Regions from separate parts of the Parasphingorhabdus pacifica genome, predicted to be linked through region 2. Evidence: riboswitches for the same ligand, from Rfam matches in the RefSeq annotation. Region 2 holds a riboswitch; the other holds the start of a gene.
The links. A riboswitch is a leader RNA that binds a small molecule or an ion and turns the genes downstream of it on or off. The one in region 2 is predicted to bind cobalamin.

Region 1 (7,815 bases), 270 kb from region 2:
GCTCAGCCTCACCCAAGGCGCGGCTCGCTGTTTCCAGGCCGGGAACGTCACGGAGACCGTCGTCGAAATGGAACACGGCCTGATGCTCCAGATGGCCATCAGCGACGGTTCGTGCCTCACCGTGCTGGCCGCACCCCAATGCGACATGGGGTTGATCGCGTATGAAATGGCGCTCTTGGTGGAGCGTGTGGGGCAGATCCTCACCCCGGAGCTGCGTTCGCAGCTCAGAGGGACGAGTCGAGTGATGACCGGTCAGACAGCATGAGGGCGTCATGAACGGGAGTTCGCGATCATCGGAGCGCCGAGCCGTGCAGGGCGCTCGTGATTCCTTCGACGCTGATTCCCTCGTCGAAACATGCAATCGATTCACCTTCGGCCACCCGTGGATCGCCCGTACCGAGGGGGACTTGTTCGCTGGAACAGTGCCGGAAACGGAGTGGCCAGAGGCCGACCTGAGCGCGCAAGTTGCAGATCAGAACGCCGCGGACACGTCGAGTGGAGATCAGGCCGCCTACGTCCGTCCCTACGCCTGGACCGGGGGACGCACCAAGTCGAGCTACCAACTCGAGTTGGAAACACTCGTGTCCACCAGCGACCTATGCCGGACAGCACATTTGGAGCGTCCGGAGCACTGCTCGATCGTCGACCTGTGCCAGCAGCCCCGATCGGTCGCCGAAGTGGGGGCGCGCCTCGGTGTCCCGCTTGGTGTGGCGAAAGTTCTACTGAGCGACATGGCCGATCTCGGCCTCATCAACGTGCATCGAACCGTTCAGGAAACCGATCACTCGGCACACCTGATGTTGATGGAGAGGGTGCTGAGTGGACTGCGCCGGCTATGACAACGCTGCCCTTCCGATCGATACGACACCGCAAGTGGATAATCCATGACATCTGAAACACGTTCACTGCCGACGCATGATGAGGCGCTCCATACCGCCACGTCGGCGAAGATCGTGGTAGCTGGCGGGTTCGGCGCTGGGAAGACGACCCTGGTGGGGTCGGTATCCGAGATCGTGCCGCTGACCACGGAGGCTGTGATGACCACTGCCAGCCACGGTCTCGACGATCTCCGCGCAACGCCGAACAAGCACAGCACCACCGTTGCGATGGACTTCGGCCGGTTGTCGCTGGCTTCGGACCTGATCCTCTACCTGTTCGGAACACCGGGCCAGCACCGGTTCTGGTTCATGTGGGACGACCTCGTCCGTGGCGCGATCGGCGCGGTGGTCCTGGCCGACACTCGGCGGCTCTCCGACGCGTTTCCCGCGATCGACTTCTTCGAAGACCGGGGCCTTCCCTACGTGGTGGGGCTGAATTGCTTCGATGGGGATCTTCACCACCAAGTCGACGATGTCCGGGATGCCGCAGCCATCGGCCCCGACGTTCCCGTCATCATCTGTGATGCCCGCAACCGCCAATCCATCAAACACCTCCTCATCCCCCTCGTCGAGTACTCGATGCGCTGGTGGATCCGCAACTCGTGACCGGTGCCAGCAAGGGAACCTTTGCTCCAGATCTGACAGGAATGTTCCCTTGCTCCACCAGACTGTCCGACACGCACCCGAAAATTGAGCAAATCACGGTGAACCGCTGCGGCGTCCGCATATTCGGGTTATGGAAACCAACTCGCCCGTCGTTGCGACTCCCACGCACCAACCCCGCCGCGTGTTCCACGTGCGCGATCTGGAGAAGCTCGGCGTATCCCAGTCAACGTCGTACCGTCGTGCCCGTGCGGATGGCCCGTGGAGCCGGTTGGCTCCGGGGATCGTCCTCACTGCTCCGGGGCCTGCCACGACCGACGACCTGATTCAAGCCGCATTGTTGTGCGCGGGCCCGGACGCGATGATCACTGGTATGCACGGTGCTCGTTTGCACGGCTTGACGACCCCACCGCTGGACGAGCCGATCCACGTCCTGATTCCGCACAGCCGCAAGTTGCAGTGCCAGCCGTCCATCCGTTTCGAACGGACTACTCGATTGCCGACGCCTGTCCTGCGGGGCGGCATCCCGACCGCTCCGCTCGTACGCGCCGTGATGGACGGTGCGAGGACGTGGCAGACGCGCGCGTTCACCGAGGATCTGTTCGTCGAGGCCATTCAGCGCGGGCAGCAGTGCCACCCGCAGCAGTTGATCCAAGAGATGGAGTTGGGCAGCCGCCGTGGAACCGGGCTCCCCCGTGCGCTCTTGCGGTCGATGACGGTCGAGGTTCGTTCGATTCCGGAGCTACGCGCGTTCAAGCTGCTCGATGCTTCAGACCTACCGAAACCGTTGTGGAACACTCCAGTGTTCAGTACCGGTGGAGAGTACGTCGGCTGTCCCGACGCGTGGTTCGACGATGTCGGGATGGCCGTGGAGATCGACTCTTTCGAGTTCCACTTCACGAAGTCCGGGTACTCGAACACGATGCGGCGAAACACGCGGTATGCCACCCATGGTGTCCTCGTCGTCCAGATTTTGCCTGGTCGTCTCGTCAAGGAGCCACAAGCGGTGGTTGACGACATCCGTCAGGCGTACTTCACCGCACGCGTACGACCGAGGTGTGAAGTGTATTCCGAACGCCCTTGGGATCCTTAGCGTTTCCGCAAGACACCGGACTGACGCATCGTTCGACGCGACCCTCGAGGAGGTTGACCCGAACTTCACCAAACCCGGGTGGACACCTGAGCTCCGGTTGCCGGCGGCTGTCTCCGTCCGCAACCGGAGCCGGCCTTCCTGCCATCAAGGAGGATCCACCCACCCGGGGCCTTACAGTGCGGCGATCAGTCCTCTTCGCAGGGCCTCGCCGCAGCTGACCCGCGCTGTGTCTCCTACGGCAAGTCCAGTCCCGCAAGGAGCAAGGGAACCTTTCTTCCACGTGTCCCGCTCGGTCCGTCCTCGCGCCGACTTAGAATTCGGCAGTTCTCCAGCCTTCCACACCGCCGGGCACAGGCGCTTCGGACGCATACGGCTGGCGAGTGAAGATAAAGGTGTTCAGATCCAAGTAGGTTGGCTCACCTTGTTCGTTCCTGCCGACCCTCAGTGGTTCCCCCGCGAAGTAGCCGTCAAGTCCCGTCCAGCTTCCGTCTTGGTTGGAGCGGAATCTGGAAGCACGTCCCTTTCCGTTCCAGGGAACTAGATCGAGCAGTCCGTCCGGCAGAATCCGCAGCACGTACGGTGTGGGGCCCCAGAACCACTGGCCGGTGAGGTTCAACAGCGACGCTTCTACGCCGGGTCCCGGAGTCCAGGCCGGCGGGATCCTTGGTTCGTGCTCTTCGAGAATGTCCAGCAGGTCGGTGGCGAGTACCGAACCGACGCCGGCGGTTGTGTTGGCCATGAACACCACGCCGGTGCGCTGCGCGGGTTCGGCCAGCACAGCAGCCAGAAACCCCGGCATGGAACCGCCGTGTCCTGCGAGTCGACGACCGCGGTGACGCATCAGCTGAATACCGAGCCCGAATCCGGCCCGCCATTCGGCCCCGTCGTCGACCGCGCCAGGAGCACACATTTCGGTGAGGGTATCCGGGTGCAGGACGTCGGCGGTGTCACCGTTGATGAACCGCAGCCAGCGCACCATGTCTTCGATGGTCGACCACAATTGGCCTGCGGGAGCCATCGCGCCAGCATCCTCGGCGGGTTCCGGCATGACCACGTCGGCCCACGGGTGCACAGCGAACCCGTCAGCGTGCGGTGCCGTCGGGTGCGAGGTTGTTCTCGTCATGCCCAACGGGTCCAGGATTTCGCTCTGCAGTGTTTCGGCCCAGCTTTGCCCGGAGAGTCGGGAAACCAACTCGCCCAGCACACCGAAACCGGTGTTCGAGTAGTGGAATACGTGCGTTGGAGGTGGGCGCAGCTCGCTCTCGTCGATGTTCGACAGGAACTCTTGCACGTCGGTTCCGGGAACCCGCTCCCACCACGGCCCGGCTGGTTCCGCACTGAGGCCACTTGAATGGGTGAGGACCTGTTCGATACTGCGGTTTCCCACGGCGGTCCCGGGAACGTGTTGGTCAATCCGGTCGGAGAGGGCCAAGCGGCCTTGATCTCGCAGCCTCATGACCAGGACCGCGACGAAGGTCTTGGTGATCGACCCTATGCGGTATTGCGTATCGACGGTTGGTCGCTGCCCATCGACCGTCCCCCTGGAATCGGCCCAGATCATCTCGCCATCACGTACGAGACCCGCAGTCAGCGACGGGACCCGGTTCTCACTCTGTTCCACTGCCAACCGCCGCAGCAAGGCGCGCTGGGTGGTGGGCAACAAGCTCGTCAGCATTCGCACATGCTGTCACGTGCGGCCCGGCAGCAAGGGAACCTTCCGTTCAGATGTGCGCGAAAGGTTCCCTTGCTCGCACGGTTCATGCCCGGGCGCTGCGAAGCTGCTCGTCTGCTCCCGGCCCTGGTGGGATGCGCGGAACCGACAGAAAGAAGACCGCGCCGATACCCCAGAAGAGGATGGTGATCATCCATTCGTAGGGCCATGACAGAGCTGCCGGCATTCCTGGTAGCGCGAGGAGGATCAGCATGGCGCTCAGTAGGATTGCCGCCACCCCGATACCCCAGGGCCGGCGAACGCGAAACGGTCGCTCGAGTTCAGGTTCGCGACGCCGCAGCACGAGGAAGGACACGGATACGAGCAAGTATCCCACGACGATGTTGACCGCTCCCGCGTTGGACAACCATGTCAACATTTGTTCACCGAACAGTGGCGCGATCATGCTTATCCCGCCAATGAAAAGAATTGCATTGCTGGGCGTTCTGTACTTTGGGTGTATCTTGGCGAACCATGCTGGGAGCATTTTGGACTTTCCCATGGCGTAGACGAGTCTGCTGGACCCGATGAGTAGCCCGTTCCAGCTAGTCAGGATGCCTGCCACACCGCCGACTATGAGGAGGCCACCCATCGTGTCGCTGTTCCATAGCGCTGCCATGGCCGTGGCGGTAGCCAAATCGGAGCTTTGAATCTCATGCAGTGGAATCGCGGTTCCGACGGCTATCTGGATTAGCACGTACCAGGAAGTGGCAAGCACCACGGAGAGCACGAGCAGTTTGCCGACCTGCCGACTGGGGAGCTGGGTCTCTTCTGCGGACTGGGGGATCACGTCGAACCCGAGGAACAGGAACGGTGTCGCCACAACGACACCCATGATTCCCATCGTTCCGCCGGTGAACAGCGGGTCGGCGTTGGCGATCGAACCACTGCCGAGAGAGCCGAACAGCAGACACGCACCTACGCCGAGCAAGAACAGCACACCTATCGACTGCAGTGTCGTCGCAGGTCGGACACCTACATAGTTAAGAATGGTGATCACGGCCGCTCCGGCGACGGCAACCATCGTCCATATCGCATAAACCGGGGATCCAGCGACGTGCCAGATCACTCCGGTAGACAGTTGCGGAACGAGGTAGGCGATCGTTTCAGGTAGCGCCACCGCCTCGAATGCGACGACGGAAACATAGCCGACGACGACAGCCCACGATGCGACAAATGCCCATCTCGAACCGAGGGCGCGGAGAACGTAGTGGTGTTCTCCGCCTGCTTTCGGCATCGCCGATACCAGCTCAGCATAGGTGAGACCGACCAGCGCTACGATCAGACCACCGATCACGAACGCGAGCGCGGATCCGAGCACACCAGCGTCGTCGATGTACTGACCGGCCAGGACAACCCAGCCGAATCCGATCATCGAACCGAATCCGACCGCCAATACGTCTTTACGTCTGAGTACTCGCTCGAACGGACGCTCATCACTGCTCATGTGCGCTCCCGAATGCCGGGACGGAAGTATCGAAGCCACATCCTGCAGCGAGCGGAAGAGGTTGACAATACCCGGACCGGCACGCGGTCCATCTCGTAGCCGCTTACTCCAAATGGGGCACGGCTCACCCTCTACAGCCGGGCTGAGCCCGTTTCACATACACCCGAGTAGCACGAGATTCCGACACCGAGCAAGGGAACCCTTCTTCCACAACTGAGAGAAAAGTTCCCTTGCTGACACCCCTGTGGTGAGACCCGGCACAAGGCGATGGGTCTTGCCATCCGGAGCCCAACGAGTAGGGTTCAGGACGCTGATGGTTCACCGGCGGCGAGGGATCGTGACCGGTGAGGCAAGAGGGAACCCGGTGTAACTCCGGGACTGCCCCGCAGCGGTGAGTGGGAACGAACGCCGTCGCCGCCCGTTTTCGGTCGGCAAAGCACTGGGCATGCCTGGGAAGCTGACGGCTAGTAGGAACATCCGAAATGGGACCGCCCACGAGTCCGAAGACCTGCCATCGGTGCGCACACCAGCGTGTGTGCGCTCGTCCGTGGCCTCGAGGGAGGGCGAGCGGGCACTGCGGCCACTCCACCGGACTGGTCTGCGGTACGCGTTCACCTCTTCGGGGCTGTCGGACTTGCCGTGTCACCGAGCTCGCGAGGAGAGAGCTTTGACCAGCACGATCGGATCGACCGTACTCGGATATCCGCGCATCGGGCCGCGCCGCGAACTGAAGCGGGCGTTGGAAAGTTACTGGGCATCCCGTATCGGGGAAGAAGAACTCAGGGATGTGGCCCGGACGCTACGCACGAACACGTGGCGGGAACTTCATGACGAAGGTGTGAACTCGGTACCGAGCAACACTTTCTCCTTCTACGACCAGGTGTTGGACACTGCTGTCACGTTCGGCGCAGTGCCCGAGCGGTACACGCGTCTGGGACTCGGACCGTTGGACACCTATTTCGCGATGGCACGAGGCGTTGAGTCGACGCCTCCACTCGAGATGACCAAGTGGTTCGACACCAACTACCACTACCTCGTCCCCGAGATCGGCCCGGATACGGAGTTCGCACTGGCCGACCGCACTCCCGTCGAGCAGTGCCACGAAGCTGCCGATATGGGCGTGCTCACCCGCCCGGTTGTGGTCGGACCGCTGACGTTCTTGTTGTTGTCCAAACCAGCACAGGGCTCCCCGAAATCGTTTCGTACCGTGGACAAGCTCGATGACCTGGTGCCCTCCTATGTCGATCTCTTGCGCGAGCTCCACGAAGCCGGTGTGGAGTGGGTCCAGTTGGACGAGCCGGCCTTCGCCGCCGACCGATCCACCGAAGAACTGGCTCTGCTGCGTCGCGCCTACGACGAAATCGCGCACGCGACCGACCGACCGAAGCTGATGGTGGCTCCCTACTTCGGAGATCCGAGGGAGGCGTTGGGCGTTCTCGCTGAGACCGATGTCGAGGCGATCGCCCTGGATCTCGTCGCAGGGCGGCCCGTTATAGATCGGCTGCCCGCCATCCATGGTCTGCGAAACAAGACCTTGGTCGCCGGCTTGGTGGACGGACGCAACATCTGGCGTACGGACCTGGACTCAGCACTCGGCACCGCCGCTACCCTTCTCGGGTTTGCCGGTGACGTGTCGATCGCGACATCGTGTTCGTTGCTGCACGTGCCCTATGACGTTGATGCCGAAACCAGCATCGACGAGGAGATCAAACCATGGTTGGCCTTCGCGAAGCAGAAGGTCTCCGAAGTGGTCCTGCTCAATCGTGCGCTACGAGACGGCCGGAATGCGGTGGCCGACGAACTCTCAGTTCAAAATTCGTTGATCGAAGCTCGGCGAAATTCAGCTCGTCGACATGACGGCAACGTCCGGCAACGGGTCAGGGATTTGACCTCAGGTGACTTTCAACGGCCCGACTACGCTGTTCGGCGCGAAGCTCAGCGACAAACCCTGAATCTGCCTCCGCTTCCCACCACGACCATCGGTTCGTTCCCGCAGACCAGTGACGTGCGGAAAGCTCGTGCAGCACTGCGCAACGGCACGATCGACCGGGCGACCTACAACCGTCGGATGTTCGACGAGATC
Region 2 (7,815 bases):
TCGACGAGCACGCCAACATCACCGCGATGGACCCGGCGAAGCTGCCCGCCATCCGCAGCCAGATCTGGACGCTGATCCAGGCCGCGAAGCTCGACCACGACCTCGGGCTGGAAGAACGCCCGCACGACGCCGAGTTCGACGACATCCTCATCCACGTCGACGGCTGGCTCTGCGAGATCAAGGACGCGCAGATCCGGGACGGTCTGCACGTGCTCGGCGAAGCCCCGACCGGGGAAGCCCGGGTCAACCTCGTGCTGGCGATGCTGCGCGCACGCCAGATGTGGGGCGGGCAGAACGCCGCGCTGCCGGGGCTGCGCGAGGCGCTCGGCCTGGTCGAGGACGGCAGCGTCCCCCGTGAACGGGTCGACGAGATCGAGACCCGCGCATACCGGCTCGTCGAGGCCATGGAGGAGAACGGGTGGAAGCCGGACGCGGCTTCCGAGGTGTGCCGGTCCGTCACCGGTTCCGCCGACGAGAACGTCACCCGCGTCCTCGAGTTCGCCGCGACCGAGGTCGTCCCGCGGTTGGACGCGACCACCGACGAGATGAGCGCGACCCTGCGCGCCCTGGAGGGCGGTTACGTGCCCGCCGGGCCGAGCGGTTCGCCGTTGCGCGGCCTGATCAACGTGCTGCCTACGGGACGCAACTTCTACTCGGTCGATCCGAAGGCCGTGCCCAGCTGGCTCGCGTGGGAGACCGGGTACGCGATCGCCGACTCGCTGCTGCAGCGTTACCGCGAAGACCACGGCGACTGGCCCCGTTCGGTAGGCCTGTCGGTGTGGGGCACCAGTGCGATGCGCACCTCCGGCGACGACATCGCCGAGGTGCTCGCGCTGCTCGGTGTGCGCCCCACGTGGGACGAGGCTTCCCGCCGGGTCAACGGGCTCGAACCGATTCCGACGTCCGAACTCGGCCGCCCGCGCATCGATGTGACCGTGCGCATCAGCGGGTTCTTCCGGGACGCGTTCCCGCACGTGGTGACGCTGATCGACGACGCGGTGCGGCTGGTGGCGAACCTGGACGAGTCCGACGAGGAGAACTTCGTCCGGGCGCACTCCCGGGCCGATCAGGCCGAACACGGTGACGAGCGGCGCGCGACCATGCGGATCTTCGGTTCCAAGCCGGGTGCCTACGGGGCCGGCCTGCTGCCGCTGATCGACAGCCGCAACTGGCGGGACGACACCGATCTCGCCGAGGTGTACGCGGTGTGGGGCGGTTTCGCCTACGGCCGCGAACTCGACGGTGCGCCCGCTCGGGAGGACATGGAATCCGCGTACAAGCGGATCTCGGTGGCCGCCAAGAACACCGACACGCGCGAGCACGACATCGCCGACTCCGACGACTACTTCCAGTACCACGGCGGCATGATCGCCACGGTGCGTGCGTTGACGGGGAAGGCACCGGCGGCCTACATCGGCGACAGCACCAGGCCGGACTCGATCCGCACGCGATCGCTGACCGAGGAGACCTCACGGGTGTTCCGAGCCCGCGTGGTCAATCCCCGGTGGCTGGCGGCCATGCGCAGGCACGGTTACAAGGGCGCGTTCGAACTGGCGGCGACGGTCGACTACCTGTTCGGCTACGACGCCACCACCGGCGTGGTCGGCGACTGGATGTACGAGAAGCTCGCGGAGACCTACGTGATGGACGAGGAGAACCGCGACTTCCTCACCGAGTCCAACCCGTGGGCGTTGCACAGCATCACCGAGCGGCTGCTCGAAGCCGCGGATCGGGAGATGTGGTCGGAGCCCAACCCGGAGACCCTCCAGGCGCTGCGGGAGATCTACCTGCAGGCCGAGGGCGACCTGGAGGACGGCTCGGCCGGCAGCTGACCCTGGCCGACACGAAGGCCCCGGACACCCGTCGCGCGGCGGGTGTCCGGGGCCTTCGCTTTTCGGGGCCCTCGTTTTGCGGAGCATTCGTTTGCCGGAGCCATCACGTGGCCGGAACCATCGTGTCGCCGGAACCATCGGGTGGCCGGTGACGTCGCCCCGAGACGGATGCGTTCAGCGGCGGCTCTCGGGAGCGAGGTCGGCCACCGGACCGATGACGATGATGGCGGGCGGCCTGACGTCCGCTTCGAGCACGGCACCCTTGACCTCGGCCAGAGTCGTGCGCAGCGTCCGCTGACCGCGGGTGGTGCCCTCCTCGACGACCGCCACCGGCGATTTCGGATCCCGGCCGTGCTCCAGCAGGACGTCCGCGAACTCCCCGATCCGCTTGACCGCCATCATCAGTACCAGGGTGCCGCGCAGCCGAGCCAACGCGGGCCAGTCCACCAGGGATTCCGCGTCGTGCGGCCCGACGTGACCGGAGACGATGACCGCCTCGTGCGCCACACCCCGGTGGGTGGTGGGCACGTCGGCGCCTGCGGGAGCCGCCAGTGCGCTGGTGATGCCGGGTACCGCGGTCACCGCGACACCCGCCTCCACGCACGCCTGCAGCTCCTCGAAACCACGTCCGAACACATACGGGTCGCCGCCCTTGAGCCGGACGACGAACTTGCCCGCCCGCGCGTGCTCGATGAGCAACTCGTTGATCACGTCCTGGCTGGCGGCCCGCCCGTACGGGATCTTCGAAGCGTCGACGACCTCCACGTGCGGCCCCAGCTCGTCGAGCAGTTCACGCGGTGCGAGCCGGTCGGCGATCACCACGTCGGCATAACCGAGCAGCCTGCGCCCGCGGACCGTGATCAGATCGGGGTCACCGGGACCACCACCGACCAGCGCCACACCGGGCGCCGGGCGCTCGGCGTTGTCGTCGATCGTCCCGCTGCGCAACGCGGCCGCGAGCGCATCCCGGACGGCGGCGGACCGGCGGTGATCACCGCTGGCCAGCACGCCCATCAGCAGTCCCCCGTGCTCGGCGACGGCGGGGGTCACAGCCGTGCCCAGGGAAGCGTTGTCGGCTCGGACGCAGAACACCCTGGACCGTTCCGCCTCGGCCGCCACCTGGGCGTTCACCTCGTTGCCCGCGGCGCACGCCACCGCGTACCACGCGCCCGCCAGATCGCCGTCGGCGTACGGGCGGCGATGCCAGGTCAGTTCGGCCGCATCGGCCATCGCCTCCACCGCGGGCGTGGCTTCCGGAGAGATCACTTCGACCAGAGCCCCGGCGTTGATCAGCCGGGGCACCCGGCGTTGCGCGACGGTGCCGCCGCCGACGACCACCACCCGCTTGCCGGTGAGGTCGAGCCCTGCGAAGTAATGATGTTCAGTGTGCGTGGTCATGTCCGTAGTCCGTGTTGATGTTCGACCCGGCAACGTCGCCGAGAACCAGCTCGAAGAAGGCCGAAGCAGCCGGGGCGCGCGGGCGTGACATGGCTCACGCTCATCGGCCTGACCGCGCGGCGCTACTGGCGGGCGAAAGCCCACCGTCCGGGTGGTCGCCGGGGCCCGACAGCCTCCACCAGAGCGCAGCGCCGCCCCATACTGCCATGAACGCCCCGATGGTCAGGTAGCCGAGCAGTTCGAAATGGTCCCCGAGCGAGGCCACCGGCGCCATCGGCGAGACCCCGAGGTCGGAGAGCAGTCCGGCCAGCACCGCCACCGAGACGACAGCGGCGAGAACCACGGTCAACGCCGTGGTGGTCACGTTCACCCAGAGCCTGCGCATCGGCTGAGCCAGCGACCAGGTGTAAGCGCGGGACATCAGCATTCCGTCCACGCTGTCCACTGTGCACATACCGGCCGCGAACAGCAGCGGCAGGCTCAGCACGGCGACCGAGGAGATCTGCTCCTGCGGCGCCACCAGAGCCAGCACCGTGATCTCGGTCGCGGTCTGCATCCCCAGCCCGAACAGCAAACCGATGCCGAACAGGTGCCAGGAACGACCGATGCGCATCATCCGCCCCCGGAGCAGCCTGGCGAGCACCCCGCGCCGCCCGAGCACGTCTTCGACTTCGTGCTCGGCGACCGGTCCACTCCGCCCGCGCCGCAGCAGCCCCACCGCGTCCCGCAGCACCAGCGCGTTGAGCACCGCCAAGGTACCGAGCACGAGCACGACGCAGAGGTCGACGAGCGTCGCGGTGTGGGCCCCCGTCTGCTCAGCCCATCGCTGGGCCGCGGGACCCGCGACGAACGCCACGCCGACCGCCAGCAGCATCACCACGCTGGCGTGGCCGAGCGCGAACCACATTCCGGTCGATACCGGCCTGCGTCCGCGCTGCATCAGCAGCCGGGTCGCATCATCGATCACGGCAACGTGATCGGCGTCGAAACCATGCCGGAGGCCCAGCAGGTAAGCGGTGGTCCCCGCCGCGGCGAGGCCGCCCACCGCACCGAACGAATCGTGGTAGAGCAGGTAACCGCCCCACCCGAGCAAGTGCAGCACGCCCACAGCGGCGAGGACGATCGCGGCTTTCCGACGTTCGACCACACCCCAACCGGAGTGCGTTCGCTCAACTTCCGTGTCCCGAGACATGGGGTCCGGACCTCCTGGGTTCTCCCGCCCGAGGGGATCGGCGTTCGCGCGCCACGGCGTGACGCGGCGCCGGTGGCGAATGTCCTGACTCCCGGATCGTCGCTTCCCGGTCCCGACCTTCCAGCTCGTTCGAGCCGTGGTCCGCGGGACCCACTCCCCGGTCACAGTGGCGGGACCGTCTCGGATTCACACCGAGTTCCTCCCCACCGGCCGCTGTATCCTCACCCGCCGCGCCACCGAGGTCAAACCTCGGTGAATTCGCTCACCAGCGATACGACTCCCGGGTTGCCGACCCGACCCCACCCGGTCAGGGGACATGGAGACTTCCATCACGCCACCTACCGGCGCATGCTGGAACCGGATACCGAGGAGGCGACCATGTACGAGACTCGGACGATCACGCTGGACATGCAGGTCATCGAGGCGGGCGCGAAGACGACCGCGGACGTCGGGATGACAACGACCAACGGTCAGGCGTTGCACGGTCACGGGACGGCACGACGGCATCCGGAGGACCCGGACGTCCCGCAGATCGGCGACGAGATCGCGGTGGCCCGCGCCTTGTTCGAACTGGCCCACAAGCTGCTGGACACCGCGGCGCACGACATCGGAGAACGACAGCATCGGCGCGTGCACCTGCCCGCATGACGGGCCGACCGCGGGAAACCGGATCCGGGCCGGTCCGGTTTCCCGCGACGTCACCTCCGCGGCCGTTGGGCCATACCGTCTAGGACAGACCCTGGTCGCGCTCGGCGACGCCCGGGACGTGAACCAGGTCGATGTCGTCGGTGACCTGCCACTGGGCCGCGCGCATGCTCAGCTCCCCGTCACCGGGGGCGAGCAACGCGACCGCGTTGCCCGCACGCGCCAGCTGCATCGCCTCATCGAGGCGGTCGGCTTCGTTGCGCGCGGTCGGGTGCAACCGGGTTCCCGCGCGGAGCAGGTGGTGCAGATCGTCGAGATGCTCGCGACGGCCGACCACGACAGCGACCCGGTGCAGGTGCGTCTCGGCACGCGGCGTCCGCAGGTCCGGTGGGCCCGGCCCGATCCCGATGACGGCGAGCCTGCCTCGCGGCCGGACCCGGCAGGCCGCTACCGCGACGCTCTCGTTCTTGGTCTTGGGCGCCGCGAACTCCACGCCGGCTCCGCCACCCATCTCCCGGGCGCCGAGCACGGCGGCGGCCTCGGCGACACTCGGCGTACCGGTCGCGGCACGCACCAGGTCGCTGGGGGTCGGCACCTCGACCTCGGCCAGCTCATCGGTCGAGAAGGTCAGCAGCGGGAGTTCGTCACCTCCATCGGCGGTGTGCCAGAAGCCCATGTCCTGCACGGCTTCGAGGATTCCGGTCTCGTCTGCCTTGTGCTCGACGGTGGCGAAGGCGCGCACGGCTCGCGGGTCGAGCCCGTGTGCGGTGTCGAGACCGGCGATCAGGTCGGTAACGGTGGTGCGACTGACGCCCCGGCTCGAGCCGATGCCCACCACGAGGGTCCGGGGGATGATGCGCACCGTCCGGTCGTCATCGGGCTCGTCCGGGCGGCGATCGTCCAACACAACCGTCCACATCGGATTTTCCGGGTCGGCCGCCACGTTCGACGGCAGCGCCGGAAGCGGGAAGCCGTGCGGGTTGAGCAGGCGGACCGGTTCGCCGTCGAGCACGGCCGCTCCGCACGCGGCCAGATCACCGTCCACAGTGGCATCGAACTCGTCGGCCAGCTCGTCCAGCGGACCGACCGCCAGACTGCCGACCACGGTCACCGGGACGCAGTCCAGCACGTCGGCCACCTGCTGGGTCAGCGCGTTGGCACCCCCCGAACGACCACCCGCCACCGCCACGGCGAAACGTCGATCGTCGTCCACGCACACCACACCCGGGTCCGTGCTCTCGTCGCCCAGCAACGGCCCGATCAGCCGCACCGCCGAAGACGTGTCGACGAACAGCACCACCCCGTCCAGGGTGGTCCAGGCCCGCCGCAGTGCGGGCCCCACCGGCCCGTCAACCAGTACCGCGTCCGGCCCGAGCCGGGCGGCCAGCTCAGCTGCGGCACGCCTACCCGTGGTAGTGGCCGCGAACAGCCCGATCATGCTCGTTCCTCCGTTCCGGTCCGATGCCCGGTGACCAGCACGACGGGCGTGTTCGGCGCGAGCTGCCAGGTGCCGTCGGATGCTTCGGCGAGTCGGCTCGCCGCCAGCTGCACGCCTTCGACCTCATAGCCCGCGCTGCGCAACGTCTCGCGAGTGCCCGCTATCCGGTCCAGCGCAGTGAGCGCGACGACCACGCGCGTCGCACCGGCGTGCGCGCACGCGGTCACCACCGCGTTTCCGCCGCCGCCCACGAAGATCGCATCCGGCCTGGGCAGATCGCGCAGCACCCGCGGCGCTTCGCCCTCCTCGACGCGGACGTCCACGCCATGACTCGCCGCGTTCGTGACCAGCCGGACGACCTGCGCCTCGTCGGACTCGACGGCGATCGTGGCCGCCCCCAGCCTGGCGCACTCCACCGCGACCGAACCCGAACCCGCTCCCACGTCCCACACCAGTGCACCGGGTCGCGGCGCGAGCCTGGCGAGGGCCACCGCCCGAACTTCGGCCGACGAGAGGGTGCCTTCCCGATGGGAGAAGTCGTCCGCGGGCAGCGCCCAACCGGATTCCGGTGGTGACGGCGATCCACCCGCGCGCCATCCGCGAGGCGGCACCGCGTCCGGCTCCGTCAAGCACAGCACCAGATTGGGTTCACGCCAGGTGCGCTTGGCCGCTTCGGCCGGCTCGATCGTGGTCAGCTTCTCGTGGTGACCACCGAGGTCCTCACCCACGATCATCGTCCGTCGCCACCCGATCAGCCCGGTGCCCAGTTGCGCGGGACCGGCACCGGAGGCGGTCAGCACGACCACCGCCGGGTGCGCCCGGCACACGTTGATCGTGCGGCCGAGATCACCCCCGTTGGCACCGACGACGGCGACGTCATCCCAGGACCGCCCGACCCGCGCCATCAACCGCTGGACGCTGGAAGTCGCGGGTAGTACCTCGCACCGGATGCCGCGCTCGCGGAGCGCCCGGACGACGCCGAAGAACCCCGGATCACCGGAGGCGAACACCGCGGCGTTCTCGTGATCGGCGAGAGCGGTCAGCGCACCCAACGCCGGTTCCAGCGGGCCGAGTTCGAGCTGCCGCGCATGAGCGGGCGCATGGGCCGCGAGATGCTGCCGGCTTCCCAGGACGAGTCTGACCTCGGCCAGCGTCTCGTCGCTGCCCGCGGGCAACGAGTCTCCGTCGACCCCGACCACCGTGACCGTCACGCCACCCACCTCTGCTCCGTACAGGTCGGCCGCCCGAACGGATGCGACCCGACCACCGTCATACCAATGCCGCGAACACGAGCCCCGCCGGAGCACCGG

Region 1: another riboswitch for cobalamin. It lies ahead of metE (5-methyltetrahydropteroyltriglutamate--homocysteine S-methyltransferase); the one in region 2 lies ahead of ACYVAN_RS01055 (HoxN/HupN/NixA family nickel/cobalt transporter).

The regions. Positions count from the first base shown of each region.
Region 1 covers NZ_BAAGYS010000002.1:500,329-508,143, forward strand. Annotated here, with positions in the region: gene ACYVAN_RS02320 (roadblock/LC7 domain-containing protein) at 1-265, shown strand, start outside; gene ACYVAN_RS02325 (DUF742 domain-containing protein) at 423-839, shown strand; gene ACYVAN_RS02330 (GTP-binding protein) at 885-1,484, shown strand; gene ACYVAN_RS02335 (hypothetical protein) at 1,615-2,574, shown strand; gene ACYVAN_RS02340 (serine hydrolase domain-containing protein) at 2,885-4,249, opposite strand; gene ACYVAN_RS02345 (APC family permease) at 4,332-5,732, opposite strand; cobalamin riboswitch at 6,030-6,262, shown strand; gene metE (5-methyltetrahydropteroyltriglutamate--homocysteine S-methyltransferase) at 6,400-7,815, shown strand, end outside.
Region 2 covers NZ_BAAGYS010000002.1:228,950-236,764, forward strand. Annotated here, with positions in the region: gene cobN (cobaltochelatase subunit CobN) at 1-1,832, shown strand, start outside; gene cobA (uroporphyrinogen-III C-methyltransferase) at 2,007-3,230, opposite strand; gene ACYVAN_RS01055 (HoxN/HupN/NixA family nickel/cobalt transporter) at 3,331-4,377, opposite strand; cobalamin riboswitch at 4,480-4,675, opposite strand; gene ACYVAN_RS01060 (DUF1876 domain-containing protein) at 4,801-5,070, shown strand; gene ACYVAN_RS01065 (cobalamin biosynthesis protein) at 5,150-6,505, opposite strand; gene cbiE (precorrin-6y C5,15-methyltransferase (decarboxylating) subunit CbiE) at 6,502-7,716, opposite strand.